Regions from separate parts of the Chryseobacterium sp. KBW03 genome, predicted to be linked through region 1. Evidence: riboswitches for the same ligand, from Rfam matches in the RefSeq annotation. Region 1 holds a riboswitch; the other holds the start of a gene.
The links. Region 1 has a riboswitch for thiamine pyrophosphate ahead of thiS (sulfur carrier protein ThiS). Riboswitches for the same ligand answer to the same signal wherever they lie in the genome.
Positions count from the first base shown of each region.

Region 2: another riboswitch for thiamine pyrophosphate. It lies ahead of pnuC (nicotinamide riboside transporter PnuC); the one in region 1 lies ahead of thiS (sulfur carrier protein ThiS).

Region 1 is NZ_QAJO01000011.1:106,882-123,675, reverse strand. It holds gene DBR39_RS19340 (hypothetical protein) at 1-112, shown strand, start outside; gene serS (serine--tRNA ligase) at 179-1,447, shown strand; gene DBR39_RS19330 (hypothetical protein) at 1,505-2,242, opposite strand; gene DBR39_RS19325 (sulfite exporter TauE/SafE family protein) at 2,261-2,986, opposite strand; gene DBR39_RS19320 (FixH family protein) at 2,977-3,429, opposite strand; gene ccoG (cytochrome c oxidase accessory protein CcoG) at 3,440-4,894, opposite strand; gene DBR39_RS19310 (cbb3-type cytochrome c oxidase N-terminal domain-containing protein) at 4,990-5,871, opposite strand; gene DBR39_RS19305 (cbb3-type cytochrome oxidase subunit 3) at 5,881-6,081, opposite strand; gene ccoN (cytochrome-c oxidase, cbb3-type subunit I) at 6,099-8,360, opposite strand; gene ccoS (cbb3-type cytochrome oxidase assembly protein CcoS) at 8,382-8,594, opposite strand; gene DBR39_RS19290 (heavy metal translocating P-type ATPase) at 8,704-11,082, opposite strand; gene DBR39_RS19285 (Crp/Fnr family transcriptional regulator) at 11,172-11,885, shown strand; gene panB (3-methyl-2-oxobutanoate hydroxymethyltransferase) at 11,946-12,761, shown strand; gene DBR39_RS19275 (hypothetical protein) at 12,765-13,082, shown strand; gene DBR39_RS19270 (RluA family pseudouridine synthase) at 13,093-13,770, shown strand; TPP riboswitch at 13,877-13,973, shown strand; gene thiS (sulfur carrier protein ThiS) at 14,031-14,237, shown strand; gene thiC (phosphomethylpyrimidine synthase ThiC) at 14,262-16,073, shown strand; gene DBR39_RS19255 (thiamine phosphate synthase) at 16,070-16,657, shown strand; gene DBR39_RS19250 (hydroxymethylpyrimidine/phosphomethylpyrimidine kinase) at 16,633-16,794, shown strand, end outside.
Region 2 is NZ_QAJO01000003.1:338,953-355,746, reverse strand. It holds gene DBR39_RS05485 (FecR family protein) at 1-5, opposite strand, end outside; gene DBR39_RS05480 (DUF2321 domain-containing protein) at 199-951, shown strand; gene DBR39_RS05475 (RNA polymerase sigma factor) at 1,020-1,514, opposite strand; gene DBR39_RS05470 (hypothetical protein) at 1,659-2,690, opposite strand; gene pnuC (nicotinamide riboside transporter PnuC) at 2,677-3,273, opposite strand; TPP riboswitch at 3,299-3,407, opposite strand; gene DBR39_RS05460 (hypothetical protein) at 3,520-4,110, shown strand; gene DBR39_RS05455 (hypothetical protein) at 4,166-4,465, shown strand; gene DBR39_RS05450 (response regulator) at 4,555-4,926, opposite strand; gene DBR39_RS05445 (chemotaxis protein CheB) at 4,955-5,524, opposite strand; gene DBR39_RS05440 (CheR family methyltransferase) at 5,533-6,366, opposite strand; gene DBR39_RS05435 (response regulator) at 6,367-6,732, opposite strand; gene DBR39_RS05430 (response regulator) at 6,748-10,356, opposite strand; gene DBR39_RS05425 (response regulator) at 10,362-11,840, opposite strand; gene DBR39_RS05420 (alpha-ketoglutarate-dependent dioxygenase AlkB family protein) at 12,102-12,707, opposite strand; gene DBR39_RS05415 (TonB-dependent receptor) at 13,092-15,701, shown strand; gene DBR39_RS05410 (YdeI/OmpD-associated family protein) at 15,788-16,369, opposite strand; gene DBR39_RS05405 (MarR family winged helix-turn-helix transcriptional regulator) at 16,497-16,794, opposite strand, start outside.

The DNA.
Region 1 (16,794 bases):
TAATACGCCTACAGCATTCCAGGTTTCAAAGGTATTATATGACGGAAACGAAGTATTTTCAAAAAATGCTGATGCACCAACTTCGATAAATACCGTTACTATCACAAAATAATTTTTAAATTTGCACAATTGTTAGCTTATTATAAGCTAAACATCTAATATTTAACATCTAAATAAAATGTTACAAGTCAATTTTTTGCGCGACAATAAAGAACGCGTTTTAGAAGGTCTTAAGAAAAGACAATTCAAAAATCTTGAGTTGGTAGACGAGGCTATCGTTGCCGACGACGAAAGAAAAAGAATCCAGTTTGAACTAGATTCCCAGCTTTCCGAAATCAATAAAATTTCGAAAGAAATTGGACTTTTGATGAAAGAAGGGAAAAAAGAAGAAGCGGAATCTGCAAAATCTAAAACAGCACAATACAAAGAGTCGAGCTCAGAATTGAAATCCCAGTTAGAAGTTAAAGAAAATGACTTACTGAATATTCTGTACCAGCTTCCAAACATTCCAAATGAATTGGTGAAAAGTGGAGTTTCTGCTGATGATAATGAAAATATTTTCCAGTCTCATCCTGTAGAAGGTCTGGGTGAAGGAGCTATTCCTCACTGGGAACTGGCCAAAAAATACAACCTGATCGATTTTGAATTAGGGGTGAAAATTGCCGGAGCAGGTTTTCCTGTATATTTAGGAAAAGGAGCAAGATTGCAGAGAGCTTTGGTTCAGTATTTCTTAGATAAAAATGTAGAAAAAGGATATACAGAAGTAAATCCTCCTCACGTTGTAAATGAAGCATCAGGTTTCGGAACCGGGCAGCTGCCTGATAAAGAAGGACAGATGTATTATATCAACGAAGATAAATTATACCTGATTCCTACGGCAGAAGTTCCTGTAACGAACCTTTACCGTGATGTATTGCTTGATGAGAAAGATCTTCCGATCAAAAATACGGCATTCTCTCAGTGCTACAGAAGAGAAGCGGGAAGCTACGGAGCTCACGTAAGAGGATTGAACCGTCTTCACCAGTTTGAAAAAGTAGAGATTGTAAGAATTGAAAAACCAGAAAACTCTTATGCTGTTTTGGAAGAAATGGTAGAGCATATCAAAGAAATCCTTACTGATCTTGAACTTCCGTTCAGAGTATTAAGACTTTGCGGTGGTGATACAGGTTTTGCTGCTGCCATGACGTACGACTTTGAAGTTTGGAGTGCAGCTCAGGAAATGTGGCTGGAAGTAAGCTCTGTGTCTAACTTTGAAACTTTCCAGGCAAACAGATTGAAGTGCCGTTATAAAGCAGATGGGAAATCTCAGCTGGTTCATACCCTGAACGGATCAGCAATGGCTTTACCAAGAATTATGGCAGCATTGCTTGAGAATAATCAGACAGCGGACGGAATTAAACTTCCTAAGAAGATTGCAGAATATGCAAGATTTGATGTCATCAACTAAGCTAATCAAGTTAGTTTACTATATAATAAAACCCACCGGATTCTGGTGGGTTTTGCTTTATTCTGTAACGATGATAATCTTTTTATCAGCGTTTTTAAGTTTTGGATCTTTATCATAAATGGCTTTCAGATCATATTCTATTCTTACCGAATGATTATCAATCTGTTTCAGCCAGTCATGCTTTCCTGAAATGGATTGTATTGGGTTTTCAAACCTTATTGTGGTCCCGATCTTTTTGAAAAACATGATCATCATACCTCCGATCTTCTCAGTCTCTTCCTTTGAGCTTTTAGTTCGGATGGCTTCTTCAATACTTTTAAGGTTAAAGTTTTCTGTATTGATGGTTAATGTTTTTCCATCCCAATTATTGTAAATATTTTGATCTAAGGGTAATTTTTCAGTTTTTGTAAAGCTTTTCAATACCTGATAATCCTCCTGAGCAAAATGTTCCATCTTAAAAGAAAAACCTGTCAGCTTATTATCCTCTTTCGTTGATTTCATGAAGATTTTTTTCATGATCTTGATGGAATCCGGATTTTCAGTTTTTAATTTCCTTTCCTGCTTGGCAAGATCATACATACTTGTCCAGGTAGTCGGAAGTCTGTCCATTTCTCCAAATTCCTTCTGTTTTAACGAGTCCGGTGTCATCGCCATCATTTCTGACATAAACTCTCTTGTATCAATATCTGTTACGGAAGTAGAAGCGGCATCTTTATGATAGATAATTTCAGAATTGACACTACAGGACTGCAGTATAAAAAGGCTTATCAGAAATAAGACAATGGTTTTCGTCATGGTTTGTTTAAATACAAATTAATGGCAGTTGACAGCCCCGCTTGGATCTTTGATGATCGTCATGGCTTCAGCCTTCGGAGAAACATAAGGAATTCCCAATTCAAGACCTCTAAGAATGAATAGTCCTCCTAAAATAATCATGATTACCGGAACAGCTTTCAAAACCTTTACCCTGAAGGCCTGATTCATGAGATTTCCGGCTAAAACAATAGCAAACATGAACGGAAGGGTTCCAAGACCAAATAAAGCCATATATAAAGCTCCCTGCCATATTCCTCCTCCTGCGAGACTGGCAGTAAGAGCCATATAGACCATTCCGCATGGTAAAAAGCCATTCAGAATTCCTGTAGTAAATCTTGAACGGTAATCTGCTTTTTGAAGCAATCGGCCTAAGTTTAATTTAACAGTGTATAGAAACTTAGACAAAAAAGGGATTTTTGAAGCAAAATCTTTTCCTCCAAATGAAAATACAGCCATGATAATCAGCAGGACTCCTGCGGTGATCGTCAGGTATTGCTGAAAGCCTGCCATTTCAAATCCTTGTCCTATAATTCCCAGAAGTGCACCCAATAATGAATAGGTGAAAATTCTTCCGAATTGATAGGTAAGGTTCTGAAGATAAAAATTGGCAGCCTGTTTTTTGGTTAATCCCATCGATAAAGCAATAGGTCCGCACATTCCGATACAGTGAAAACCGGAAGCAAAGCCTAAAGCAATAGCCGATACAATAAGTCCTATTTCCATATCACATCATAATCCATTCTGTAGTCTGTTTTATCTTTGGTCCAGCTCAGTCTTAATGTATAGTTTCCTACTTTTAATACCTGTCCGGGTATTATGAAAGACTGACTGGTGTCAAGCTGTACAGATTTTTTAATATCTAAATTCTGGTCGTCGGTTCTGTTTAAAACAAATTTTACCGTAGTATTTGAGTTGTTATATTCTTTTGGAAAAGTGATTTTAATTCCTTTGGTATCCTGACTGTATACTGGCTTTTCCTGTAAATCATCAGCCTTTTTCTTGGCATCAATCACATCCTGGTACTTCAATTCTTCTTCGTAATAGTTATCGGTTACCATTTCAGAATTCTTCTGCCCGTTCGGGAAAAGAAACAGCATGGATAATATAAAAACTATGAATGCAAATAATGCAATTACAACACCGTGTCCCCAACTAAAGTTCTTCATTTTTTTCTAATTAAAATTGCAGTTTAAATGGCCCTTCAAAATAAGTCTGATATGAATCAATCAATTTACCCTTCATATCATAAACACCAATCGTGATATTCTGTTTAGACAGTTTCATTTCATCTTCCGGGAAGCTGATATTGATTGTTCCTTTTGAAATTTTATCTCTGTCTACCTGAATTTTGCTTGATGCACTATAAGTAATTTCACCATGTGCAGGATCCATTACTTTGATGGTAACTATTTTTTTATCGTTTGTTTTATTAAGGAAAGTATAATTATAGGTATTGGTAATTTTACCGTCTCTTACAAAGAATGTGCTTCCTGCCGGTTTGATGAATTTAGCTTCCATCTCACCACGGCTGTAAAGAAGATATCCCAAGAATCCTACAAGAAGTAAAAGGAATATTGAAAAACCTTTCATTCTTCCTGTAAACTTGAACTGAGTCTGTTGCTCAATTTCGTTTTCAGATGCATATCGAACCAATCCTTTTGGAAGGCCTACTTTTTCCATTACTTCATCACAGGCATCAATACAGGCTGTACAGTTGATACATTCCAATTGCTGTCCGTCTCTGATGTCAATTCCGGTAGGGCATACCACGACACACTGGTGGCAGTCGATACAATCTCCTTTACCAGCTGCTTTACGGTCTTCACCTTTTCTCCATTTTGATCTGTTTTCTCCTCTTTTGAAATCATAGAAAACGTTGATGGTATCTTTGTCAATCAGTACTCCCTGAAGTCTTCCGTAAGGACAAACCAACGTACAAACCTGTTCTCTGAACCACGCAAATACAAAGTAAAATGCCGCCGCAAGAAGAATCATTACTATGAAATTGGTAGGGTGCGTAAATGGTCCTTCACCAACGATTTTAAATACCTGCTCATATCCTACGATATACATAAACATGAAGTGGGTAATGATCAATGAAATGATTACATAAACAGTCCATTTCAAACTTCTCTTCCAGATTTTCTCCGTATTCCATTCCTGTCTGTCCAGCTTCATCTGCTTGTTTCGGTCACCTTCAATCAGATATTCTATTTTACGGAAAATCGATTCCATAAAAATTGTCTGAGGGCAAATCCACCCGCAGAAAATTCTTCCGAACGCAATCGTAAAAACAATAATAAAGATTAAAGAGGCGATAGCACCTAAAGTAAGGATAAAAAAGTCCTGTGGATAGAAAGGCTGTCCAAAAATGAAAAACTCCCTGTCTATAACATTGAATAACAATAATGGGTTACCATTGATCTTGATGAACGGTAACGCAAAATAAATAATTAATAAGAGATAACTTACAATATTTCTATAGTTGGTGTACTTCCCTTTAGGTTTTCTAGGAAATACCCATCTTCTTTTTCCGGATTGCTCCATTGTCCCTATAGAATCTCTGTAAGTCTCAGGGTCCAGAACCTGTCCCTGTCCGCCGCGTACTTCTATTTCTTCTATGTCTGACATATGTAATAGGTTTTAAAAAAGAAAAAACATAATTCGTTACTATTTTAATCTAATAACAAATTATGTTTTTTTCATATGTTTTCTAATTTTTTAAATTATTCTTTTTCCCAATGTGCTTCAGTTCCTTGAGGAGCAGCTCCTCCCTGGGCTGGAGTTATTGGTGGTTGTTCCTGATTAATATGATATACATATGCTGCAATCTTTTCAATCTCTGCACCTGAAACTTCTCCGTTTTTACCGAATGCTCTCATCGCAGGGTTAGTAGGAGAACCATTCCAGTCCATATGGAATACGTTTTTGAATAACGTTTTCTCAGGCTGGTTGATCCAGTAGTTATCAGTAAGGTTTGGTCCGATACCTCCACTACCATCTTCTTTGTGACAAGATGCACAGTTTGTTTTGAATAATTCTTTACCTTCTGCAATATTATCAGCTGAATACTTAGCTGTTTCAATCGTTACAGGAGGCTGAGTTTTTTGGTATTCTTCAATACTAGCCAATTGCTCTTTATATTCTTTTTCATATTCGCTTAACGGGTGAGCGAAGTCTGTGAAAGAATATGCTGCGATATATACAATACAAAAAGCGGTCCCAAAATAGAATAAACCTACCCACCATTTTGGCAATTGGTTATCCAACTCCATGATCCCATCGAAACCGTGGTCAATAAGGATATCTTTTTCTTCAGTTTCAGATTGCTTTTTGAAAGCGGCATCATACATTCTTCTCAAGAAAGGAACTTTCTTTTCAGCTAAGTAAGCTGCTTTCTCTTCCGGAGATAATTTTTTGAATTTATTGTTCTCAATAAGGTCTCCAATAGCACTATGAATATAGGCAAGGATACCAGCGATCACAACTGTTCCCCAGAAGTAAGGCGAAGCTAGGAACGCGTAGCTTTGTACAAACAAATAATAAAAAACTATTAAAAGTCCTATTATTATCAAGATGTTTACGACAACAGGTGTTCTTTGTTTCATAAAAATAGTTTAATTTTTTAAATTAAAATTGTCATCCTCATCATCCCCAAGTGGTGCCTCTTCTTCCTCTTTGTAATATTTTTTAGGCCTGCTAAAAACATAGATTACTAGAGCAACGAAGAACAGCATAAAGAAAATCAGAGCCAACGTCTGGTAAAAACCAGCGTTTTCTGTATTGGATAATATATCTTTAAAGTTCTGAGGAATCATATGAACCTTTTAATGTTTTAGTTATTACTTGCTGTTTTGATTTCCGTTGTTTTGATATCGGTACCTAGTCTCTGAAGATAAGAGATAAGAGCTACAATTTCTTTTTTCTCTAATTCTCCCTGAGGTCTCTTTGCATAAGCCTGCTTAAGGTCATTTGCTTCAGAGAAGATATCTTTTACAATTTTTGCTGACTGGTTATTAGCCCATTTGTCTGCAGAATCGATTTGAGCCTTAGTATAAGGTACATCGAATACATTCTTCATCAGCTTCATTTTGTCTACCATCTTAGTTCTGTCTAAGTCTGTAGCAATTAACCAAGGGTAACGAGGCATGATAGAACCTGCAGAGGTAGATCTTGGGTTATACATGTGTTTGTAATGCCAAGAACTTGGGTTTTTACCACCTTCTCTATGTAAATCCGGACCTGTTCTCTTAGATCCCCATAGGAATGGTCTGTCGTATACGAATTCTCCAGCTTTGGAGTATTGTCCGTTTTTACCATTGAATCTTGTGATCTCATCTCTGAACGGTCTGATCATTTGAGAGTGACAAGCGTTACATCCTTCACGGATATAAATATCTCTACCTTCAAGCTCAAGTGGTGAATAAGGTTTTACCGCAGAAATCGTAGGTACACTTTTCTTAAGAGATAGTGTAGGGATGATTTCAATTGAACTACCGATAGATATAGTGAAGAAAGATAAAATACCTAATAATACCGGAGTTCTTTCCAGCCAAAGGTGAGTACCTTCTCCTTCTTTTCTGTTTTTACTGATGTTTGCCAATGCAGGAGCTTCAGCAGGAACTTCTTTCTGGAATGATCCTTTTCTTACTGTAGCAATTACGTTAACGATCATTAGGATAGATCCTGAGATATAGAATAAACCTCCTACGAATCTCATTTTGAAGTAAGGAATAATTGCCGTTACAGTATCCAACCAGTTTTTCCATAATAATGTTCCGTCTGGGTTGAATTGCTTCCACATTAAACCTTGTGTAAATCCTGAAATATACATTGGTACTGCATAGAAGATAATTCCTAAAGTTCCTAACCAGAAATGCCAGTTAGCTAATTTTACAGACCAAAGTTTTGTTCTCCACATGATGGGTACCAAATAATAGATAACCCCGAATGCCATGAAACCATTCCATCCAAGAGCTCCTAAGTGTACGTGACCGATAACCCAGTCTGTAAAGTGACCAATTTTGTTGATGTTTTTAGTTGCTAAAAGCGGTCCTTCAAACGTTGCCATACCATAACAAGTAACAGCTACTACGAAGAACTTAAGGATAGGATTTTCTCTTACTTTATCCCAAGCTCCTCTTAAGGTAAGAAGACCATTTAACATTCCTCCCCAAGATGGTGCAATAAGCATGATAGAGAACCCTGTTCCTACCGCCTGAGCCCAAGCTGGAAGAGCTGTATACTGAAGGTGGTGAGGACCAGCCCAGATATATACGAAAATTAATGACCAGAAGTGAATAATAGACAGTTTATAAGAGAATACCGGTCTGTCTGCAGCCTTCGGAAGGAAGTAATACATTAAACCAAGTACCGGAGTTGTCAATACGAATGCAACCGCATTGTGTCCGTACCACCACTGTACAATAGCATCTTTTACCCCTGCATACGCTGAATAAGATTTCCAGCCTGTGAAAGATAAAGGTACTTCTAGATTGTTGAAGATGTGAAGCATTGCTACTGCAATCCAGGTACCAATGTAGAACCATATTGCTACATAAAGGTGTCTCACTCTTCTCTTCGAAATAGTCAGGAACATATTGATACCAAAAATGATCCATGAGAATGCGATCAATATGTCGATCGGCCACTCGTGTTCTGCATATTCCTTAGAGGTATTGATCCCCATAAAGAATGTAACGAACGTAGCAACGATCATAAACTGCCAAGTCCAGAAATGTAACCATGACAATGTATCACTGTACATTCTTGTTTTTAATAATCTCTGTAATGAGTAATAAATACCCGTGTAAACAATGTTACAAACAAATGCAAAGATTACCGTGTTGGTGTGCAACATTCTGATTCTACCAAAACCAAATGCACCATGAGTGTTTATTAACCCCTCAATATTACCCGATGCCAAACTTTTAATGGTCGTGTCATCTGTCCCGAAAAAGAATTCAGGTAACTCCGGGTAGAAAAGCATTAATGCCGCCGTAAGCCCGAACGTAAATCCAATGAGACCGAAAACTAAGGTCGCATAAAGGAACGCACGGACAATACTATTGTCATAACTAAACTTTTGTGTTTCCATATCAACTATTCACTATTTTTCTCAATTTTTATTATTTTCTCCTATTTCTTTCTCGTCTTTATCTTTGTTGCCGCTTTCATCATTTTCTTTGACTCTTTCATCATCAAAAAGGATTCTGACAGCTGGAGATTCATCATCTTCAAACTGTCCTTTTCGGGCATACACTATAAATACGACCAAGAAAATCGCAGCTAAAGAAACACTGCAGAGGATCATTAAATATAGAATATCCATTGGACAACAAAATTAACCTATTTTCGGGGTTCAAATTTAGTGAAAAATAATGACATTCATCACGAAATGCCGATTTCAGCTAATTTAAAATCAGTCTAAATAAGGGCCTTTAAGCCTGCTTTTTGAAATATTTCCGACCTAAAATCCAAGTTGAAACTGTAGTAAAGGTAACCACTGTAATCGAACTGATTGGCATAATGATTGCTGCGAACAGCGGATGCATATGCCCTGTAACTGCGTAACTTAAACCAACAATATTGTACAGAAAACTGATTATAAATGTCATTTTCACAATGGTGATAGAGCCTTTACAAACATTCAGATAATTATCAAGGGTGACTACTTTATCACCATTCATGATGACATCAGAGGATGGTGTAAAGCTGTTGGTGTCGTCGGCAATAGCAATCCCTACATTACTCTGTTTTAAAGCTCCGGCATCATTAAGGCCGTCTCCAAGCATTGCCACTTTCATGTGCTGATCCTGAAGGGTTTTAATATAATTCAGTTTGTCTTCCGGGCTCTGGTTAAAGGCCATTCCTTTGTAATTTGGAATAAGCTCTTTAAGCTGGTTTTCTTCTGAGGAATTGTCTCCGCTCAGGATAAATATTTTGTAGTGGGTTAGTTTTGTGAAAAGTTCTTTCAGTTTCGGGCGGTACTCATTTTTAAAGATGAATTTACCTAGATATTCTCCATTTTTACTGATATAAACTGCTGTTTCAAGATTTTTAGGTTCCTGGTTGTTATACCGTGCAGATCCGATTTTATAAAGATTTCCTCTGACGCTGGCTTCATATCCTTTTCCTGAAATTTCAATGAAATTCTCTACCGGGAAATAATCATCGCTTACCTCAATGAACTCATATAACGACTTTGAAAGCGGGTGATTGGAGTTCTTTAATAGTGTTTTAATATTCAAGGAATCAAACTCGTTGATCTCAGATCCGTCGTATTTGATATTTGATTTTTTTCTGTGGGTAATGGTTCCTGTTTTATCAAAAACAATCGTATCAAGTTTCGCGATTTTTTCAATCGTTAAAGTATCTTTTACATAAAATTTATTCCGGCCTAAAATCCTCATAATGTGTCCGAAAGTGAACGGTGCAGATAAGGCAAGCGCACAAGGACATGCGATAATCAGGATGGCTGAAATAACCTGGAACATCGTATTCAAATCAATAAAATACCAATAAGTTCCTGCGACTAAAGCGATGCCTAAAATAATGAATGTGAAATATTTACTGACGTTGTTGGTTAGTGTGTCAAGCCCTGTTTCGTGTTTTTTAAATGCTTCTTTATTCCAAAGTTGAGTTAAGTAACTTTGATCAACATTTTTAATCACTTCAAGCTCTAAAGAAGATCCAACCTGTTTTCCTCCAGCAAAAATTTTATCTCCGGGTTGTTTGCTGATACTTTCGCTTTCTCCGGTGATAAAACTGTTATCAATATTTCCTTCTCCGTTGATCAAAATTCCATCAACAGGGATGATTTCCTGGTTTCTAACTAGAATTCTATCACCAACTTTTATTTCAGACAGTAAAATATTATCCTGTTTTCCTTCGAAATCAACTTTCGTTACGGCAATCGGATAGAAAGATTTGTAATCTCTGTCATAGGAAAGAGCACTGTATGTCCTTTTTTGGAAAATTTTTCCGAGAAGCATGAAGAATAAAAGTCCGCAAAGGGTGTCGAAATATCCTGGACCATAATCTGTTACCACTTCATAAATACTTCTTCCGTATAGAACAAAGATTCCTAAAACAATCGGAACATCAATGTTGACGATCTTATTTTTTAAACCATACCATGCAGATTTATAATAATCAGAAGCTGAGTAAAATACAACGGGTGTCGCCAGAAGGAAAATCAAGGTTCTGAATAAACCTTTATAATGTTCCATCCAATAATCTTCACCTCCAATATACTCTGGAAAAGCAAGGAACATTCCATTACCAAAAGCAAAGGCGGCAATGGCAAATTTTACTAATAAAGATTTGTCGAGATGATCTTCATTTTTATCAGCAGTTTCAAGACTGATAACCGGTTTATACCCTAGGTTGGTTAAAAATTTAGCAAGTTCGCTTAATTTCAGATCGTTATGATTAAATGAGATCTGTAAGGTCTTCCTGGTGAAGTTTACCTGAGAATATTTGATGTCCTTATGTAAAGTATGAAGACTTTCCAATAGCCATATACAAGAAGAACAGTGAATTACAGGGATTTTGAATGTAACAAGACTGGTATTTCCTTCAGAGAAATCAGTGACTTTTTCAAAAATTTCAGGAGTGTCCAGATAATCAAATTGGGTAGAATTTTCATCGTTCGGACGAATTCCTGCCCCTTTATTAAGCTCATAAAAGTTGCTTAAATTATTCGTGTTTAGAATTTCATAAACAGACTTACATCCGTTACAACAGAAAGTCCTTTCATCAAATAAAATTCTCTCTTTTTCTATACCTTGACCACAATGAAAACAGTTCTCGCTCACCACCATAATATATTGAACGACAAAATTATAACAATTTTTTTTGTTTATCGCGTTAAAAAGTTCTATTTTTGTGATAAATATCATATAAAATGCCGCAGGAACAACAGATAGCAATTGAAGAGAGGTTCGCCAAAGTTTTTAATGATAAATCATTTAAGGAAAGACTTTCTAGCGCAGATTTTGAAAAATACATTAATGGCAAGAAAAGACTGAGTTTTCAGAAACATGATACCATTTTCGAGGATGGTGAAACTCCCAAAGGAGTGTTTGTTCTGGAAAAAGGGGCTGCCAAACTTTCGAAATCAGGAGCGTTCGGGAAAGATCAGATTTTAAGATTTATCAAAGAGGGGGATATCATCGGCTATCGTTCTTTGCTTTGCGGGGAAAATTTCCAGGCCAAAGCAGAAGCAATGACGGATATTGAATGTGTTTTCTTACCTGCAGATATCTTTATGTATCTGTTAGAGGTAGATCCACAGCTGTCTTTCGTAATGCTTCAAAAAATCTCATACGAATTAGGTGAATCTTCAAATACCATTACTTTCCTTGCCCAGAAAACGGTAAGAGAAAGACTGGCAGAAATCCTTTTGCTTTTGGAGCAGAAGCTTGGAGTAGATCCTGAAGGGTTTATCAAGATCTCATTGACGAGAGAAGAAATTGCCAATATTATCGGTACGGCTACAGAAAGTGCCATCCGCCTGATCTCAGAATTCAAACAGGATAGCCTGATTGAAGTTGACGGAAGAAATATCAAGATTCTAAACCACGACAAACTCATGAAACTCGGTCACGTAGTTTTATAAAATCATACAAAACTTAAGTCGGCTGAAGGCCGACTTTTTAACTTTTAAAATAGATAAATTATGTCTGTTCACTCTGAAATTAAAAAAGTTACGACTGAAACCTTGCGTAAAATGAAATTCGACAAGGAGAAAATAACAATGCTTACTGCCTATGATTTTACCACAGCAAAGATGGTAGATGCAGGTGGAGTAGATGCTATTTTGATTGGAGACTCTGCAGCGAATGTAATGGCTGGTTTTGAAACTACATTACCCATTACGCTCGATCAAATGATCTATCATGCTCAAAGTGTGGTAAGAGGAACCGACAGAGCTTTGGTGGTAGCAGACTTACCTTTCGGAACTTATCAGAGTAATCCTGAAAAAGCATTGGAATCTGCAGTAAGGATGATGAAGGAAGGAGGAGCACATGCTGTAAAAATTGAAGGGGGAAAAGAAATTTCCAAGTCTATCAAAAAAATTATCAATGCAGGTATCCCGGTAATGGGGCATTTGGGATTAACACCACAATCAATCTATAAATTCGGAACCTATAAAGTAAGAGCTAAAGAAGAAGCAGAAGCTGAAAAACTGATCGCTGATGCACAGCTTTTAGAAGAATTAGGCTGTTTCTCTGTAGTATTAGAAAAAATACCTGCAGAATTAGCGAAAAAGGTTACAGAAAGCATTTCTATTCCTACCATTGGAATAGGGGCCGGAGCAGATTGTGACGGACAGGTTTTGGTATATCATGATATGGTAGGAATGAACAAAGGTTTCAGCCCGAAATTCTTAAGAAGATACCTTGACCTTTACACAGAAATTACAGGAGCGGTTGCTCAATATGTAAAAGATGTGAAAAGTGTAGAGTTTCCAAACGAAAACGAAAGCTATTAATCCATGCAAAATCAACAACAATCTATCCAGGGAATATTATCCATCGCAGCACTGATTTGTCTTGCGATCGGGTGGTTCAATTTATTTTCTCCGGAAATTAATCATTTACTTTCAAGAAAAGTTTTCTATGTCTTGATAGGTGCCAGCTTCTTTATTCAGGCTCCATTGCTTACCAACAAAAACTTTGTTTATGCGATGTATGCTGCAGCAGCTGTTTGTGTAATTGGAGCTTTTATACCGGAAGATTCAAAGCTTTCAGCCGTTAAAACAGTAGGACTTCTGGCGGGGATTATTCTATCATTATCCAATAGAAGAAGGTAGACTGAAAAGTATGAAGGAGCAGATTATATATGAAGACAATCATCTTCTGGTGATCAATAAAAAAGTCGGTCAGCTCGTACAGGGTGATAAAACCGGCGATGAATCACTATTAGAATCCATCAAGAATTTTATAAAAATAAGAGATGCTAAGCCGGGAAATGTTTTTCTCGGCTTGGTTCATCGTATAGACCGTCCTACATCAGGCTTGGTGATCTATGCAAAAACCTCCAAAGCGCTTTCCCGTCTTACCCAGATGGTGAAAAACCGTGAGGTTAAAAAAACGTATTGGGCTGTTGTGGGAAAAGAAATGATTCCACAGAGTCAGAGACTGGTACATTACCTAAAGAAAAACGAAAAGAATAATAAAGCGATCGTCTTTCCTAAAGTTACGGAAGGAGCAAAAGAAGCGATTCTAACTTATCATATTATCAAAACATTAGATAATTATCTGCTTCTTGAGATTGACCTTGAAACCGGGAGACATCATCAGATCCGTGCTCAGTTGTCTAAAACGGGAATTCCTATCAAAGGTGATTTAAAATATGGTGCCCCACGTTCTAATCCTGACGGAGGAATTAATCTTCATGCCAGAAAACTGGAGTTTATTCATCCGGTAACCAAAGAAAACATTGAAATCATAGCTCCCGTTCCGCAGAATGATGCAATTTGGAGAGCTTGTGAAGAATAATGAAGAATGTAAATAAAAAAATAAAAAGTCCATTTCAATTTGAGATGGACTTTTTATTTAATACTATTTCAGATTTTGCCCATTCTAAAAAAATGTCTAACTTCGTCCCATACTTTAGGGGTGTCTGTTATCAACAGACTGAGACTTTACCCTTTGAACCTGATCTGGATCATACCAGCGTAGGGAAAAGTAGGTGACTTTTGCTGTGCATTCTATTGTACAATAATGGCCATTCCTAAAGTATATTTAAAATATTAGGAATGGAACTTATAATCAACCACACCCGAAAAACATTTGATGTACTTCCTGAAACGCTGGAAGCATTATTGGCTATTGAACTACCCGGAAAGAAAAAGGGTATTGCTGTAGCCCTCAACAATCGCATTATTCCGCTGTCGGTCTGGGCGGAAACCATCCTCAACAATAACGATTCAATTTTAATCATTACCGCCACTCAAGGCGGTTAATTCTCATACTTAATACCTATACTTATGGCTCACTCCATTACATGTTCGCCATTTCCGAACTCAAAGAAAATCTATGTTGAAGGAACAATACACCCTATCAATGTAGCAATGCGTGAAATACAGCTTAGCCCTACCAAACTGACCAACGGTGGCTTTGAACATAATGCTCCGGTAACCATTTACGACACTTCAGGTCCTTATACGGATGAAAATGCAGTCATAGATATCCAGAAAGGACTTCCAAGAATCAGAGAACAATGGATTCTGGACAGAAATGATGTGAATATCCTGGATGGGATTACCTCTGAATACGGAAAAGCACGTTTAGCAGATTCACGTCTCGACGAACTGAGGTTTTCTTATGATCATAAGCCTAAAGTTGCACAGGAAGGAAAAGAACTGACCCAGCTTTACTATGCCAAGCAGGGAATCATCACTCCGGAAATGGAATATATAGCGATCAGGGAAAATCAAAGAATAGAACAGCTTGAATCTGTATCAAAAGAAATGGCTTTCCAGCATCCGGGACACAGCTTTGGAGCCAATACTCCGAAAGGAAAAATCACTCCGGAATTTGTGAGAGACGAAATTGCAGCAGGAAGAGCAATTATCCCCAATAATATTAATCACCCGGAAAGTGAACCGATGATCATCGGAAGAAATTTCCTTGTGAAAATCAATGCCAATATCGGAAACAGTGCTGTTTCATCCAGTATTGATGAAGAAGTAGAAAAAGCAGTATGGGCTTGCCGATGGGGAGCAGATACCATTATGGATCTTTCTACCGGGAAAAATATTCACGAAACAAGGGAATGGATCATCCGAAACAGTCCGGTTCCGATTGGTACCGTACCTATTTATCAGGCCCTGGAAAAAGTAAAAGGCGTTCCGGAAGATCTGACATGGGAAATTTTTAGAGATACCCTGATTGAACAGGCAGAACAGGGAGTTTCCTACTTCACCATCCATGCAGGAGTTCTGTTGAGATACATTCATTTAACAGCGAAAAGAGTAACAGGAATTGTTTCCAGAGGAGGATCTATTATGGCGAAATGGTGTCTGTTCCATCATAAAGAAAGTTTCTTATACACTCATTTTGAGGAGATTTGTGAGATCATGAAGAAGTACGATGTTGCTTTCTCTCTTGGAGACGGCCTTCGCCCGGGATCTATTGCAGATGCCAATGATGCAGCTCAGTTTGCAGAACTGGAAACTTTAGGTGAACTGACAAAAATAGCATGGAAGCACAATGTACAGGTGATGATTGAAGGACCTGGACACGTTCCGATGCACATGATCAAAGAAAACATGGAAAAGCAGCTGGAAGAATGCCATGAAGCTCCGTTCTATACCTTAGGGCCTCTAACGACAGATATTGCTCCGGGTTATGATCACATTACTTCCGGAATCGGGGCTGCAATGATCGGTTGGTTTGGCTGTGCGATGCTTTGTTATGTAACACCAAAGGAGCATTTAGGACTTCCAAATAGAGACGATGTAAAAGTGGGGGTTATTACGTATAAACTGGCAGCTCATGCGGCAGACCTTGCAAAAGGACATCCGGGTGCGCAATACAGGGATAATGCATTAAGCAAAGCAAGATTTGAATTCAGATGGGAAGATCAGTTCAACCTTTCATTAGATCCCGAAACAGCAAGAGCTTATCACGATGAAACATTGCCTGCAGAAGGAGCTAAAATTGCGCATTTCTGTTCTATGTGCGGTCCAAAATTCTGTTCAATGAAAATTACTCAGGAAATCCGTGAGTCTGCAGAACAGGGAATGTTTGATAAGTCTCAAGAGTTTATCGAAAAAGGGAAAGAAATTTATATATGATCCTTGTAATCACTTCTGAATTGATTGTTCCGAAAGAAACTGATACTATTAATCAGATGTTTCAGGAAGGGCTTGATTTGCTTCACATCCGTAAACCATGGATCACTCGCAATGAAATGATTGAGTTGATCAGCCAGATTGATAAAAATTTTTATCCACATCTGGTGCTTCATACTCATTATGATCTTGGAAAGGAGTATGATATTTCAAGGTTTCATTTCAGGGAAATTGATCGGAAGGAAGAAACGTATAAACCTTTTGCAATAGAAAATACAATTTCAACTTCAGTACACGATATCACAACATACAATACGTTGGAAAAAGAATGGGAGTATGCTTTCATAAGCCCGTTCTTTCCAAGTATATCCAAAAAAGGATATGGGATAGATTCTACCATAAAAGAAGAAATAAAACACCAGAACAATCCGGATGTAAAATTGATTGCCCTTGGAGGAATTGATCAGGATAATATTCACGAAGCTTTCGAAACAGACATAGATGGAGTCGCTTTATTAGGGGCGATCTGGGAAAGTGAAGAACCCTTAAAAGTATTCAGAAAATGCAGGAACGTCCTTATGCCATGAGTATTGCGGGCTTTGATCCGAGTGGTGGAGCAGGCTTACTATCAGATAGTAAAACCTTTGAACAATCGAAAGTGATGGGACTGGGAGTATGTACAGCTTTGACATTACAAACAGCTTCCAAATGTCTGAGCTTAGAA
Region 2 (16,794 bases), on a different contig from region 1:
TCCATACGCTCCTATTTGATCTTTAATAGAGAATACGCAGGAAGTGTACAATCGTCAACCTAAGTTTTTTGATTTAATGATTTGTTCATATTGGTTGATGTTGTGTTAAAGTAAAGAGATGACTTGTTTAGATTTATTTTGTTTATGGAAAATATGTATATTTAAATTTTAACAGTAATTTAATTACAAATTTGAATTATGGGTAAATATGATGCTTATTTAGTTTGCAAAAATGGACATGGAGTTAATGATTCATATTATCGAAGTCCAGAGTTTAATGAAAAATTCTGTACTATATGTGGTGAATTAACTTTTAAAAGTTGTCCGAATTGCAATCAAGACATTCAGGGTGATTATCATACTGCTGGGGTTATTGATCTTACAAGTATATCCACTCCTGTTCCTGATATTTGTAAATATTGTGGAAAAGATTTCCCATGGAGATCAAAAACAAAGACAATTTCAACAAATATTATAAAATCAGATAAAGATGATATTATTTTATTGGAAACAATTTTTGATAAATTCCATTTAGTAGCTAAGCAAATGCGCCAAAGATATGATGATCGTCCAACTTTAGATATAAAAGATGAATATGATGCTCAAGATTTACTACACTCCCTTCTACGTATCTATTATGAAGATATTCGAACTGAAGAATGGAACCCTAGTTATGCAGGAAGTTCTACTCGTTCAGATTTTTTATTAAAAGATCAACAAATCGTCATTGAAATAAAAAAAACAAGAAATACTCTAAAAGCTAAACAATTGGGAGAACAATTAATAATTGATATTGCAAAATATAAAACTCATCCAAACTGCAAATTATTGTATTGTTTTGTATATGATCCCGAAGGTTATATTTCGAATCCTCGAGGAATGGAAAATGACTTGAATAGCAGCTCAAGCGAAATGAAAGTAAAAGTAAAAATTGTTCCAAAAGGTCATTAATAATTGCTCTATAACTTTTCAAATATTCGGGGAGGGGATTGATGAGTTTATTTATGTAAGAAGAAGAATTAAAACCAAAGATTCAAATTCGCCCTCAGAAACTTCAACACCTTATTGACATGTTTTTCAACGGCGGTTTTGGAAATATCATTTTCCTGAGCGATCGTAAAAAGGCTGAGGTTCTGGATTTTATTTTTGATGAAAAAATCACGGCTTCTTTCAGGAACCTGTTCTAAAAGACTTTCTATCTTTTTTAGCTGATCTTCCTGCTGGGTTTGTTTTTCGATTTCTGAGGTTTCTTCATCCTGGCTTTCCGGGGAGTTTTCAAAAGGAACGAAGATCATTTTTCTTTTGCGGTAGAAATTGGAGATTTCCTGTTTGGCAGATTTAAAGATGAGTGCTTCAATTTCTGAAGGTGAATGGGTTTTGGATAGATATTTCCAGACATGCATAAAAATATCCTGAACAATTTCTTCAATATCCTCTTCTTCTGAAAGGTATTTCGCCACAAAAAAATACACCCTGTGCTTATAACCGGAATATATTTCTTTAAAATGATCCATCTTTTAAAACGTCTTTGAACTCAAAACAATGATGCAAAAGTATCCAAAAGCTATGTCAATCATATTAACGTTATATTAAGTTTAAATTCCTGACCATATTGAGCTGAAAGCAGTTTACATTGTAATCATTACTAAAGATTTATCTCAAAAGGATACATTTAAATCATCGATTGAAGGTCTGAAATTGGAATGCATCGCCGCCGTAAAATAATCACAGAACACCTGATACACTGCAGAATCTGTAGCTGTTGCCCGGATTCCCAGCTGTGTGTATATCTTAAGTATCTGATGGGATAATTGCTGAACCAGCTCTACCCCATAGCTATGAATTTCGTTTTGTTGATCTGCCGGAATTGCCTTGTTATCATTGAGCGCAGTTTCAACATTTCTGGAAATACTTAATACTTTTTCCAAATGCTTTTCAATGGACTCTGCAAAACTTTTGAAATTGATCTGAGGACGAATAGTTTCTGCTTCTTCAATAAAATGAGAAGCGATCCCCAGATAATTGACCAAAAGTGTCAAATCAGCAAAAACCCGAAACGGAATGCTGTCCAGAATATCATTCGTGAAAAAAGTATCATAAACAAAACTGTAGTCCTCGCTTACCAGAACATTTTTAATCGTAAAAGAATAGGTCCCGCTGGCTTTCATTCCCATAGATTTCCAATTGGGGATGATTACAGCGTGTTGTTTCGGAACGATGAACGAGCGAATAATCTCGTTACCGTCATCATCCGTTATTGGTTTTCCATTTTCTGTAATGCTGGCATTGAGTGTAAAATGGGTCAGATGAGGTGCGCCTGTTGCAAAATTCCATAATCCATTAATAAGGTACGTGTTATCACTTTGTTTTTCTGCAGTTCCGCCTACCATTCCGCTTCCCCCAAAACATGTTTTAGAATGAGTAAACAGTAATTGAGCCACTTCAGGGTTGATATTTCTGGAAAAATAATTGGCCCCGGCACAAAGTGTCAGCATCCAGCCAAAGCTTCCATCGGTTTTAGCCCAGTCAAATAATGCTTTCAGTCCTTCTTCAAAACGATACCCTAAGCCTCCATATTTTTTGGGCACCCAGATCTTAAGCCATCCTTCTTCGTGAATATGCTGTATCACCTTGTCAGAAATTCTAGAGGCGCCATGAAGTTCCTTTCTGATGTCTTTAGTACTGAGCATGAGCTTTAGATTTAATAATTTTCTGCCATTCCAGATATCCGGAAATGGCTACTAAAAACAAAAATGATGTCAAAACAGCGTAGAGATATAATTCTTTATGAATCATTAAGGGGATGGAAATAATATTACTAACGTTCAGTATCACCCAGTTTTCAATTTTTCGTCTTGCCATCAGCCACATTCCTGCCCATGCGAAAGCACTTACCAAAGAATCCCAAATGGGAACATCTGAGTCAGTGAAATGGGTGAGAAAGAACCAGAATAAGCTAAAGGTTCCCAGGACAATTCCTCCGGTAATCCATTTTTCAACAGTTGACGTAAAAGAGATTTCCATTTCAGATTTTTGCTTCCCGAATTTCCAATACAGCCATCCATAGATGCTCATGACCAAATAATAAAGGTTTAATGTAAATTCAGCATACAGTTTTGATGTAAGCATCACATACAAAGTAAGCAGAATACCGGCAATTCCGAAAAGATAGTTGTTGACATTGTTTTTACGAGCCAGTAAGACCTGAATTACTGAAAATAAGACTCCGAACCCTTCCGGTAAGGTAATTTGTTTTAAAATGTCCTGCATCATATTAATCTTTAGAAATCAAATGATGAGATGATAAATAAGCAATCCCTACGCTGGTATTATCCAGATCAGGTGTGGAAGTACATTCCTGGGTATCATCTCAGCCACTGTTATCTGCGGCACCCCATTGTTGGGGCAAAGGTGCAGCTTTTTTCCGGAAAAAGAAAACAACACGGGAAAATAATAATCTCAATTGATTATCAATAATTTTTATATTTGTCAAGCAATACATTATAGAAACTGTACCCCATGAACTTCTTCAAAAAGATTTTTTCAAAAAATAAAAATACAGCCAATCAGCCGTCTGAAAATCCCAGAATCGATGGAATATATACAGATGAATATTTTAACAACAGATATACTGAAGATCAGATTTTATCAGATGATTTTCTGGTTGACGGCTCTTTCAGAATGTTAAATAGTTTTTTCATCGATAATAAAATAATACCGGCTATAGAAAATCCTATCTACCATCCCTGCAATATAGATAAAGCCGTTACTGAAGAACCTGGGTTTTATGAGTACTGTAAATCATTTGATCAGGATGATAAGCAGATTGGGCTTATGTTAACAGTAGCATTTTCATACTATATGGTCCATGAATTAGGATTTAAATTGTACAGGGACAAAACCCCGGAATATCCTTTAAGATTCATGACTCTGAAGTATAACAATAATGGGGGTGTTATTTCTTTATATCCATTCGAATATTCATTGAAGGTTTTAAATGGAGAAGCATCATTCAATGATCTTTTGGAAAAAATTAAAAAGAATCTGGAAAATATTCCCACTGCAGACGACTTTATCACTCATTTTAAAAATAATCTATCTCAAGAATAAATGTTTTTATTTTACACGGTATAAAATTTGTATTTTAAAGTGTAATGACAACGTTATGGATGAAACTAAAACTACAATATTAAATCCAATAACAGATAAATATCTGATTGATGAGTATTTCAATTTAACCGTAAGGCAAGAATTAAATATTGATATTGATCTTAGTTTTGAGTATATGATTGCGCAAAACATCATTTCAAAAAAAACAATTCTGGTCAAAACATTCTCAGATTTTACAATGGGAAACCCGGAACTTTATAATTTATTACACTCTTTGATTTATAAAGTGAATACCTATTCTTTAACAAAATCCCAGATCGTCAGCGCATTGGAAATTCTCAGGAAAAATCAATAAGATCATTCTATTTTACATAAAAAAATCTCTCAAAATTTTGAGAGATTTTCATTTTCCAGTCATCGGCTAAAGACCAAAATATCTGGTATTTATGCCTGTTCTTTTATATGTTTTGCTACCTTTTCCTCAAGATCATCAAGATTAAAAGGTTTTGATACATAATCATCTGCCTGAGCTTCTGCTGCCAAAGCAACAATATCATTATTTGCGGTAACATAAATCACCGGAATATGCTTAAATTCTTCAGTGCTTTTGAGAAGTTTTGTCGCTTCCACTCCTCCGATTCTTGGAATCCAGTTATCCATAAGAATAACATCAGGCTTATATTCTGCTACTCTCTCAAGAATATCATGTGATGTTTCTGAGATTTTGACCTCATAGCCATTTTCTTCAAATATGATGGTAATCACTTCTAAAATAGCCGTATCATCATCAAAAATTAAAATTTTCTTTTTACTCATATTATTTAGATTATTCTATTCAGAAATATTACAATTGATTGATGTAATCTGCTAAACTATCAGGTCTGATAATTAAATCATAATCAATCTTTTCTATAGCATGTCTGGGCATATATTCCACCTCTGCCGTTTCAGGATCCTGAATCCAGACCTGCCCTTTGTTTTTTTTAATATAGCTCAGTCCTTCCACTCCATCCGCATTGGCTCCTGATAAAAGTATCCCGATCATATTTTCTTCATAAATTTCAGCTGCTGACCTGAAGGTAACATCTATTGAAGGACGGGAATAGTTCATCTTTTCTGAGCTGTCCAATGACATATTTTTCTTATCTTCAAACAACAAATGATAATCCGCAGGAACAATATATAGGGCACGGTCACGGATTTCGGTTTTATCTTCAACTTCTATAACGGATATCTTCGTAAACTGCTGCAACAGGGTTCGTAAAACATCTCCTGATTGAGCTTTACGGTGAACTACAAGAACAATAGGGATATTCACAGCATCATCAAGTTTTTTAACCATCTCAATAATAACCTGTAAACTTCCTGCTGATCCTCCGATGACAATCAATTCTATGTTCGTTTGTAATTTCATGGCTGTTGTTATAAATGGTGATCAAGTTTTTTCCATATTTTCTGGTCTTCGACCTGATGATAATTTTTATCAATAGTAGAAAACCTAAGTGTTTCTTTGGCCCCAAGAGCGAGAAAACCCAGATTCTCGAGACTGTTGTCAAAAAGACGGAATACTCTTTCCTGCAGTTCTCTTTCAAAATAGATAAGGACATTTCTGCATATGATCAGCTGAAAACTGTTAAAAGAGCTGTCTGACACCAAATTGTGGGTAGATAAAATCAGTTTTTCCTGTAAGCTTTTATCAAATCTTACACTATCATAGTTCGCAGTATAGTAGTCAGAAAAATCTTTAACCCCACCTGAAAGCATATAATTTTCGGAATACAGTTTCATCTGCTGCAAAGGGAAAACACCGGTTCTTGCAGTTTCCAGAACAGAAGGATTCAGATCAGTACCATAAATCAGGCATTTATGATAAAGACCGGCTTCTTTCAACAGAATCGCTATAGAATAAGCTTCTTCTCCTGTTGAGCAGCCCGCAATCCATATTCTGATCAAAGGATAGGTGCCCAACTGTGGTAATATCTTTTCCCGCAACGTTTTAAAAAAAGAAGGATCTCTGAACATTTCTGTAACGTTTACAGTCACTTCTTCCACAAAGCGTTTCAAATATTCGCGATCATTCATGATGGTATATCTAAGCTCTGCAAAGCTGGTAAACCTGTCCAACAGGCATATCCTGTTTACCCTTCTTTTAAACGAAGCCTTGCTATAGCCAGAAAAGTCGTAGCCATACGTCTCATAGACATCATTGATCAGATATTCTACTTCCTGATCTTTTATGATACTTGGTTCCAGCATCTATAAAAGTTTTTCTATTGCTGTTATTAAAAGATCTACATCAATAGGCTTTGAGACATAGTCATCAGCTCCTACCTCTATACATTTCTGACGGTCTTCAGGCATCGCCTGTGCAGTAACCGCAATGACAGGAATATCCTTGATCTCTGGGGTACGTCTTATCATTCTGACCGCTTCATATCCATCTATTCCCGGCATCATCATGTCCATAAGAACAGCAGAAAACTTTTGGTCTGACATCAGAATATCAAAAGCTTCCTGAGCCATTGTACTGGTCTCAACGGCATATCCACGGGCCTTGAGAGTGAGTTTCAATGCAAATATATTACGTGGATCATCATCCACAATTAAAATTTTCTTATTCATCAGAATTTTATCTGTTTAACTTTCATATAACCAAACGCGAAGGAGAGATAATAACTGATCTATATCTACAGGTTTTGAGATATAATCTGAAGCTCCGGCGGTAATACATTTTTCACGTTCTCCAATCATCGATTTGGCCGTAATAGCTATAATAGGCAGCCTTTTGAATGCGGGCATTTTTCTGATTTCCCTGATAGTTTCATATCCATCCATTTCAGGCATCATCATATCCATTAAAATAACATCTACATCAGGATTCTGCTGAATCTGCTGAAGGGCATGCTTCCCATCCATGGCTACAATCACATCTACTTTATATTTTTCCAGGGCTTTTGTTAAAGAGAAGATATTCCGTACATCATCATCTGTGATAAGTACTTTTTTTCCGCTCAATACTTCTGTTAAAGATCCCAGGGCCTTACTTACGGTGCTTTCAGATGCATTGTTTTTTTCTTCCACCAAATGTAAGAATAAACCTACTTCATCTAAAATTCTTTGATAGGAATGTGCCGTTTTTACAACAATAGAATCTGCATATTGTTTTATTTTCAGTTCTTCTTCCTTCGATAAATTATGCTCTGTAAAAATAATGATAGGAAGATTCTCCAGCCCTTCATAACTTTTGATTGATTCTATTACGTGGTATTCGTTTCCTTTTGAGTTCCCAATATCCAGAATAACGCAGTCAACAAGATCAGAAGTCAATGCTTTTACACTATCTTCCACATTGTGTTCTACGGACAAAGAAATATTAAAATTGCTCAAGAAATAGGATAATGCACTGGCATGTTTGGCATTCTCTTCAACGATAAGAACCTTCTGAGGTCCTTTTTCTAATGCATTTTCAATTTTTCTGAATACATCTGTCATTTTATCCAGTGCTACCGGCTTATTGATAAAATCAACGGCACCTTTCATAAGACTTTCTTTTTGAAGATGCAGAACAGACATCATGTGGACTGGAATATGTTTGGTAGCAGAGTCAGATTTCAACTCATCCATTACTTCCCAGCCGTCTTTTACAGGAAGTTGAACATCCAGTAAAATTGCATGTGGACGATACTGCTGAGCTGCTGACAAACCATGGTCTCCTCTTACCACAACAATACCTTTGTAATTTTGTAAATGGGCAAACTTTAACAAGGCTTTTGCAAAATTAACATCATCTTCTATAATCAAAATAACCTTGTCTCCCTCCTTAATATGATCTCTGTCGTCCGCTACATCTTCAGGAATATCCAATATGTTCAGCTGAACCACCGGTCTTTCGCCCTCATCGAGAATATTCTGAATTTCTTCAACATCTTCACGTATAATCTCTACCAGATCCTGATCTGTTTCAGAATGAACAATTTCAGTGACAGCATGTACAGGAATGACAAAACTAAACTCACTTCCCTTGTTCAATTCACTTTGCAGAACCAGCTCTCCTCCCAGAAGTCTTGCAATTTCACGGCTTATTGAAAGTCCTAAGCCAGTACCTCCAAATTTCCTTTTGGTAGATCCGTCAGCCTGCTGGAATGCTTCAAAGATAATTTTTTGCTTCTCCTCTGCGATCCCAACACCGGTATCTTTTACTAAGAATATAATAAAGTCAGGTTTTTCAGAATGTTTTCTGATATGTAAATCAATGCTTCCTTTTGTTGTAAATTTTAAAGCATTAGACAATAAATTTCTCAATACCTGATCGATTCGGAGACGGTCACTTTCAATAACGGCCTGCACATTTTGATCGATCTGAATATTAAATGGAAGAGCTTTCTCCTGAAATACGGGATTGAAAAGGCTCTTTAAATCTGTTACCACTTCTTCTATGATCACATCCTGATATTCCAGGGTCATTTTACCGGATTCTATTTTCGCTAAATCCAGAATTTCATCAATCAGAGTTAATAAACTGGTCCCCGAGCTTTGAATCACTTTTGCGGATTCCACCTGATCTTCGTTGAGATTTTCATCCGGATTTTCTGCCATCAACCTTGACAGAAGAAGAATAGAATTCAGAGGGGTACGCAATTCATGGGACATATTAGCCAGGAATTCGGACTTATATTTTGTACTTAAGGCCAGCTCCTCTACTTTTTTCTGAATTTCGTTATTACGCTCCGCGATCAAATGGTTTTTTTCTTCCAATAATCTTGAACGTTCTTCGAGTTCAGCATTTGCCTGCATCAGCTCTTCCTGCTGTACTTTCAATTCCTCTTCTGAAGCCTGGAGTTTTTGTGTTTGTGCTTCCAGTTCAGTATTCAGATTTTCCAGTTCAGAATGCTGAACCTGCAATTCTTCAGACTGTGCCTGAGTTTCTTCCAATAGCTGCTGTTCTTTTTCTCTTCCTTTTGCAGCATTCAGCGCAATTCCTACATTGACAGCGCATTCTTTAAAATAGCTGATTCTGTCTTCATCAAAATTAGAAGTTGAACCCAGCTCCAAAACTCCAATTGCATGTCCATCTGCAAAAATAGGAATCAGTATAATTCCGTATATTTTAATAGTGCTGCTGGCAAAGGTTACTACAAAATCATCTTCATGTAGGTTATTATAAACCTTAGTTTTAGAATTAATAAAGGCTTGTCCTACCATTCCTTCTCCGGGTTCAAAAGTCTTTTTCATATTAGCTTCCAGCCCGAATGCTTTATTAAGCTTTAGGATCCCTTCGTCGTACAGATATAATGAACCATTGATACAGTTTCCGTATTCAATCAATTGTTTTAACGCTTTATTGGAAACTTCTTCTACCGACTTATTTCCTACCAGGGATTCATTCAACAAGGCAAGACCTTTCTGCCGCCAGTCACTTTTATTAATTTTATCAAAAGAGATTTTAAGAGATTCTGTCATATGATTAAGAGAATCTACAAGATCTCCCAGGTCGTCCTGTGCATTATCTACAACTTTTTCATTGTAATCGCCATTCGCAACTCTATTTGCAATTTTTTGAATGGCACTTACACGCCGTGTCATCTCCTGATCTTTTTCCTTAAGCATTTTTTCCAGCTTATCTCTTCGAATAAGATCCGCTCTCATTTTGATATAGAAGAAAATCGTCACGACTACTGCGGCCAAGGCGGAAAAAATAATAAAAAGAACAGTTGTACCGGATGAACGGTTTAAGTCTTTGTTTTTAATGTCCAACTGGCTTTCTTCATATTGTACAAAATCATTTACCGCTTTCCTGCACTGATCCATATACGCTTTACCAGTAACGATCTGCTGCTGAGTCATTATGATGCCTCTGCGTCTATTTTCAACCAATTGCTTCAGGTTCTCCATCACCTGATTAACTGCTGTTTTTAAGCCAGCAAGTCTCTCCAATTGATTTTTATCCTGAATTCCTAATGATTCTGCACGTATCAAAGCTTTAGGATATTCTCTCAGACCACGTTTGTATGGCTCCAGAAAATCCTCTCTTCCGGTCAGCTGATACCCTCTGTTACCTGTTTCTGCATCCAGTAATGCTACCAGCACATCTTTCACTGCTGTCACAGAACGTCTGCTTTTTGAAAGACTTTCGCGATGATTCATCTGATTCTGGATACTCCAATATGAAGCCAGTGAACTTGCTATTAAAATCAAAAGGGAAAGACCTACTCCAAACTGAAGATTTCTTATAATTTTTTTCGGCATGCAAATTAATTTAGGGGTAATGTGAAATAAAAAGTAGAACCTTCATCTAAGATACTGGAAACGCCAACACTTCCATGATGCTGTTTGATGATTTCAGAGCAGATAAACAATCCAATCCCCATTCCCTGGAACTGCAGTGAAGATTCTTCTACCCGATAGAATTTTTTAAATACGGCATCCTGTTTAAAATCAGGGATTCCAATACCGAAATCAGTTACATTAACTCTGACCTCCTGTGCTTCTTCATCTACAAAGGTGGTAACAATCACCTGATTGTTATGGGGAGAATATTTAATTGCATTGGTCAGAAAATTAATCAGTACCTGCTCTATACGGATTTCGTCTAATGGGATTAAAATATCTGGTTTGATTCCGTGGCGTTCAATTTTGACTTTACCTTCATCATGGGTCTGCAGTATCGTTTCAATGGCGTTACTGATAACTTTTTCCAGATTAACCTGCTTTTTATTGATTTTCAGTTTTCCATTTTCGATCTTGGAAACATCCAGCAGATCTGTAATCAGTGTATTCAGCTTCTCAATCTGTCCCTGAACTTTCGTCACAAATCCTGCTTCAGGACTGTCTTTATCTAGTTTTAATTTTCTTTCCAATAACTGAACGTATGCTTTAATACTGGTTAAAGGTGTTTTCAACTCATGGCTTGCAATGCTTAAAAATTCATCTTTTTCTTTTTCCACTTTTTTCTGATCATCAATATCAGTAAAAGTTCCAACCCAGTTCTTAATACGGTCTTCATCATAATATACAGGAGTTACTCTCAACAAATGATACCGGTAATGACCGGAAATCACGTTTTTAATTCTAATTTCTAATTCGAGAGCCTTTCCTTTTTTCCTGCATCGCTCAAATTCCTCCTTGATATCATGATCGTCAGGATGTGTTTCTGGGAAATTCTGTTCAGTATCAGAGTACTGATACCATTTACCATTAACAAAATCAATGATTCCTGCTTCATTGAATGTGAATGCAATCTGAGGAAGAGATTCCAGCATTAAATGAAAGTGATCTATCTGAGACTTCATCGTAACCTGAGACTCCCGCCTTCCCTTCACCTCTAATTCAAGATTCTGCTGGGTCTTTTTCATGGCTATATTCTGCTCCTGAAGATTATAGAAAGTTTTTACTTTAAGTAAAAGGATTTCAGGATCTACAGGCTTGGTTACATAGTCTTTGGCGCCGGAAGCATAACCACGTGTTATAAATTTTTTATCTGTATTAACGGCGGATAAAAATATAATAGGAACCTCCTTCGTTTTACTATAATCTGCCAATGTTTCGGCAACTTCAAAACCATCCATATCTGGCATTTGAACGTCTAAAATAATCAGGGCATAGTCATTTTTTAGAGCTTTACCAAGAGCCTCTTCTCCTGAGCTGGCTGTTTCTACTTGGAAGTTTTTTGATTCAAGTAATTTTTGTAGTGAATAAAGATTACTTTGGTTGTCATCAACAATTAAAATCATAGAAATTAAAATCAATAATTAAATACTGGTATTTTAGGTTCAAAAATACTCACAATATTTGAAAAAACAGTAACTTTTAAAGGATTATGATTATACATTCCATACCACATTTTATGGTTGAAACAAGGAAAAATTATGTTTTGTAACGGTACTATATCTTTTTGAAAGCTTTAATTTCTGTATCATTAATTGCTGCAGTACTAATACAGGATGAAATGTCAAAGAAAAGTTTTAGCAAAAGGATTTTCATCCAGAAATGGGTCAACGAAGTAGTCTAAATGTCAGATTGATACGCTCTTTCATAGAGGTCACAGATTTGGCAATCCGGTGTTCCCAGTTTTCCTGTAAATCTCCTTTCATAATCAATAATGAACCATGGGGAAGAGGCAGGCTGTATTTACTCTGATGATGATCTTTTTTCCGGAAATCAAAGTTTCTTGTCTGTCCCAAACTTACCGATGCAATCACCGGGCGGTTTCCATATCTGCTTTCCTTGTCCCGATGCCAGGCAACAGAATCATTGTGATCCCGGTAAAGATTAAGCAATACAGAATTGAACTGATACCCAAAGGTTTGTTCTATTCTTTGTTTTAAGGAAAGTAGTTCCGGAGTCAAGGAATGAGTATCCAGTTCACCATCACCCAAAGGATAAGTATTTTCTGGATCTCCATACCATGCTGTTAAACGTGGTGTCAAAACCATTTTGTCATACATTTTCTGGGTACGTTGTTTCCATGGAGCGGTTTCCAGCAGATGAGCCCTAAGCTGATCCGCTTCTTCCCTGCTCAAAAAATGCTCTCTATACTCCAGAAGGTCCTTTGGAAATTCATATAATTCTTCTGAATCGAACAAGCTGAGCTGGGTCATATTTTTCTAATTTTTTAATACTTTACTATCTTCCAGTTGCTTCCTGAAAATCGTATGCTGTCTCAGAAAACAAAATTGATACAAATAATATCTACAAATATATTAAAATTGATACAAAATAAACCAAGCAATAAAACCTTTCAGGGAAAAAGTAAGCCATGATAAATTTCATAAGAGCTATATAATTATTTTATGTATTTAAACAGATTTCTTTTTTATAACAAATTGTAAACTAAAGATCTGAAATAATTAACACACTCAAAAAAATGAGTGGCAATACTCGTTTCACGCGCTGTATGAAGTCACGTAATGAAGATTTAATACTTTATTAAAAAATAAATTTTCATCTTTGCAGCCTTAAAATCAAACACGCTAGTTTATTTCATGAGCATTACTTTTAAAAAGCGACTTTTTATAGCGCTTGTATTACCTACGGCCGCCATATATTATGGACAGAGTACAAAGGATTCATTAGAAAAATCAAAATCTATTGATGAGGTTATGTTGGTAGGTAGAAACCTTTCCCAAACAGCCAAAGAGAGAAAAACTCCTGTTGCAGTTTCCAACATTAAGGCAGCAGAAATTCAGGAGAAGTTAGGAAATAGAGAATTTCCTGAGATTATGAAGTCTACCCCATCCGTATACGTTACCAAAGTAGGTGGAGGATTTGGAGACAGCAGAATCAACATGAGAGGATTTGATGGTGCCAACATTGCGGTTATTATCAACGGACAGCCGGTTAACGACATGCAGGGAGGTACCGTATACTGGTCCAACTGGACGGGATTGGCAGATATCGCGAGCAATATTCAGATCCAGAGAGGTTTGGGTGCTTCTAAATTTGTAGTTCCTTCTGTAGGAGGAACCATCAATATTGTAACCAAAGCTACCGATTCTGAGCAAAAAGCAATGATTAAGGGAGAAGTTGGAAACGACAACTACTCCAGAATATCAGCAATGTACTCTTCCGGATTAAAGAACAAATGGGGAACCACAGTATTACTTTCCCGCTGGCAGGGTGATGGCTACATCAACGGAACAAAAGGAGAAGGCTATTCTTGGTTTTTCTCAACAGGATTTAAGCCTAATGAAAAGCATGCGTTCAATTTAATTGCAACCGGAGCACCTCAGGTACACGACACCAGAAGATCTTCAGCAACCGGAGCGAATGTAGCAACGCTGCAGCAATTTGATACTTATGGAAGAAGATACAATCCACAAACAGGAATGTTAAATGGTTCTCAATTCAACCTGGCTCCTAACTTCTATCATAAGCCTATTGCATCCTTGAACTGGGACTGGACTATGAATGATAACCTGAAGTTATCTACAGTTCTTTATGGTTCATGGGGACGTGGCGGCGGTGGTACCGGACTTAATGGTTCTATTAAAAACGGCAGCGGACAAACCATGAACTTCATGAATTATGGTGCTGGTGGAGATGGTACCATCAACTGGGATATGATTTACCGTTATAACAGAGGGGGTATGGTAACAGATTATAATGGAAACACCTTCCAGAAATCAACCTTTACTGCGCCTGCGGGCTCTCCCGGTGATTACAACGGACAATATGTAGCGACGCTCAACGGAACCAACGGTATTGTGAGAAAGCAAAGTATTAATGCTCATGACTGGTATGGTGTAATTGCAGACCTTAATTACAAAAAAAATAACTGGACCTTTAACGGAGGTATCGATCTTAAAACTTATAAAGGAACACTGTATGATATTGTGACGGATATGTTAGGATCTGATGCAGTATTTGTTCCCAATACAGCGAATGCTCCAAAAGGATATTATATTAACCAAACCGTAAAACCGGAACCGCTTACGAAGCTTAAAGATGCTCAGAAAGTGTCTATACACAATGAAGGGCTGGTAAAATGGGCAGGAATCTATGGAATGGTTGAATACAGCTCTGAAAAACTAAGTGCATCTGTTCAGGGATCTCTTTCCGAACAATACTATAAGAGAAGAGACTATATGCTGTACACTCCTGGAAACCAGGAAACAAAATGGTATCACAAAACAGGTTATATTGTAAAAGGTGGAGCCAACTATAATATAGATGACCATCATAATGTATTTTTCAATACAGGAGTTATTTCCAGACAGCCGTTATTCAACGCTTTGTTCCCGTCAAATCAGAATATTTACAACGATGCAAAGAATGAAAGAATCTTCTCTGTAGAGTTGGGATATGGTTTCAAATCTCGTTATGTAGATGTGAATATCAATGCGTACAGAACGCAGTGGGATGACAGATTTATTTCAAGAACATTCAATGCTACTTCCGCAGATATTGCAAAGTTCCCTCAACTAAACCTTGGAAATGCTTATTTCTACAATGCTCTGAATGTTGGACAAGTACACCAGGGGATTGAATTGGAAGCAAAAGCAAGACCTTTTAGCAATCTTAAGCTTAGAGGAATGTTATCTTTAGGTAACTGGAAATACAAAGGAAACGCCAACTTCAACATCCTTGATGTTCAAAGCAATCAGGAAGTATCCGGAGCAACAGGAATGATCAATATCAAAGACCTGAAGGTTGGAGATGCTGCTCAAACAACCGCTAGCATCGGGGCTGATTATAATATTACGAAAGCTTTCAGTATTGATGCCAACTGGGAATATTATGACAAATTATATGCACAGTTCAACCCGATCAACTTCCTTACTGAAGCAGCTAGAGAGAAAGGAATTGTAAAGTTACCAAGCTATCATTTATTTGATGTGGGAGCTTCTTACAAGTTCACGATTGATTCGAAAAAATCTTTAACACTGAGAGCTAATGTGTACAACTTATTCAACAAATATTATGTTTCTGAATTAAGCTCTAACATCTTCGCTGGGGATAAAATTGCCAATGGTCCGGATGCCGGAAAAACGTATCAGGATGCAGGCAGAGTGTATCAGGGTATTGCTGATGGTAATACAGGATTTCTTGGTTTTGGAAGAACCTGGTCTGTTGCAGCAACTTTAAGATTCTAAGATAATATCATTTCAATAATGAATCAATTGAATAGGCTGTCCCAAAGTGGGACAGCCTATTTTTATATTGGTCAAAGGCCTGAAGCTTAAAAGTTTTTAGGTTTCTTATTCTGAGCTGCCTGTATTGCTATTTCATCAATGCGATTTTTCCTGGTTTCGGGTCTTTTGGCAAGTATAATCCATTGCAGCATCATTTTTTTTATTGATTTGCTCAAGCTTAAAAAATATGCTTCTGAACCTTCATGAAGTTTAAATGTTTCATTCAGATCTTCCGGAATTATCAATTCTTCCACAGTATCTAAAATAGTCCAGGAACCATTTTCTTTTGCAATCCTGATCGTTTCAAGGCCTGCCTGAGTCATCAGCTTATTTTCAATCAGTCTTTCAACTTTCTCTTTGTTGATCTTTGACCATGTACTCTTGGGTTTTCGCCTGCTGAATAACTGCATAAAAGAACCTTCATCAATTGTTTTCCTCGTACTGTCAATCCAGCCAAAACAAAGTGCTTCATCCACTAGTTCTGTCCAATAAACAACAGGTAGATTAGATTTTTTGGTATTGCATACAAGCCATATAGATTGTTCCACATGATGATTATTTTCTAACCATTCTCTCCATTCTTCTTTTGTATTGACATATACTGTTGATCTTTCTGAAGATGTTCCCATAGTATTGTGTTTTTAAACTTTCTGATAATGTAAAATTAAAAAAAATGAGTGACAACGGTTTGTCAGTATAAAAATTGAATTCTATGCTAAATAGCACACATTTTTTCAATACAATAAATAATTTATTTTATTTCGAATTCTTAACCTGCAGCGCTCTCTGATAAAAAGACTGACTGGCTATTTTCTCTTCCGCTTCATCAATGGCCATCAGCAGATTGTTTGTATTATCGGTAATATCTCCCAAAATCTGTGACATCAGCTCCCAAACGGGTTTCATTTTATCGATGAGTTCCTGACCTTTTGGAGTCAGCTTAAACAATCTCTTGCGCTCGTCCTGCTTATCTTTTTCCCACTGTATCAACTCCAGTTTTTCGAGTTCTTTGAGCAAGGTTATTGTGGAGGGATGGGTGTATCCAATCTCATTG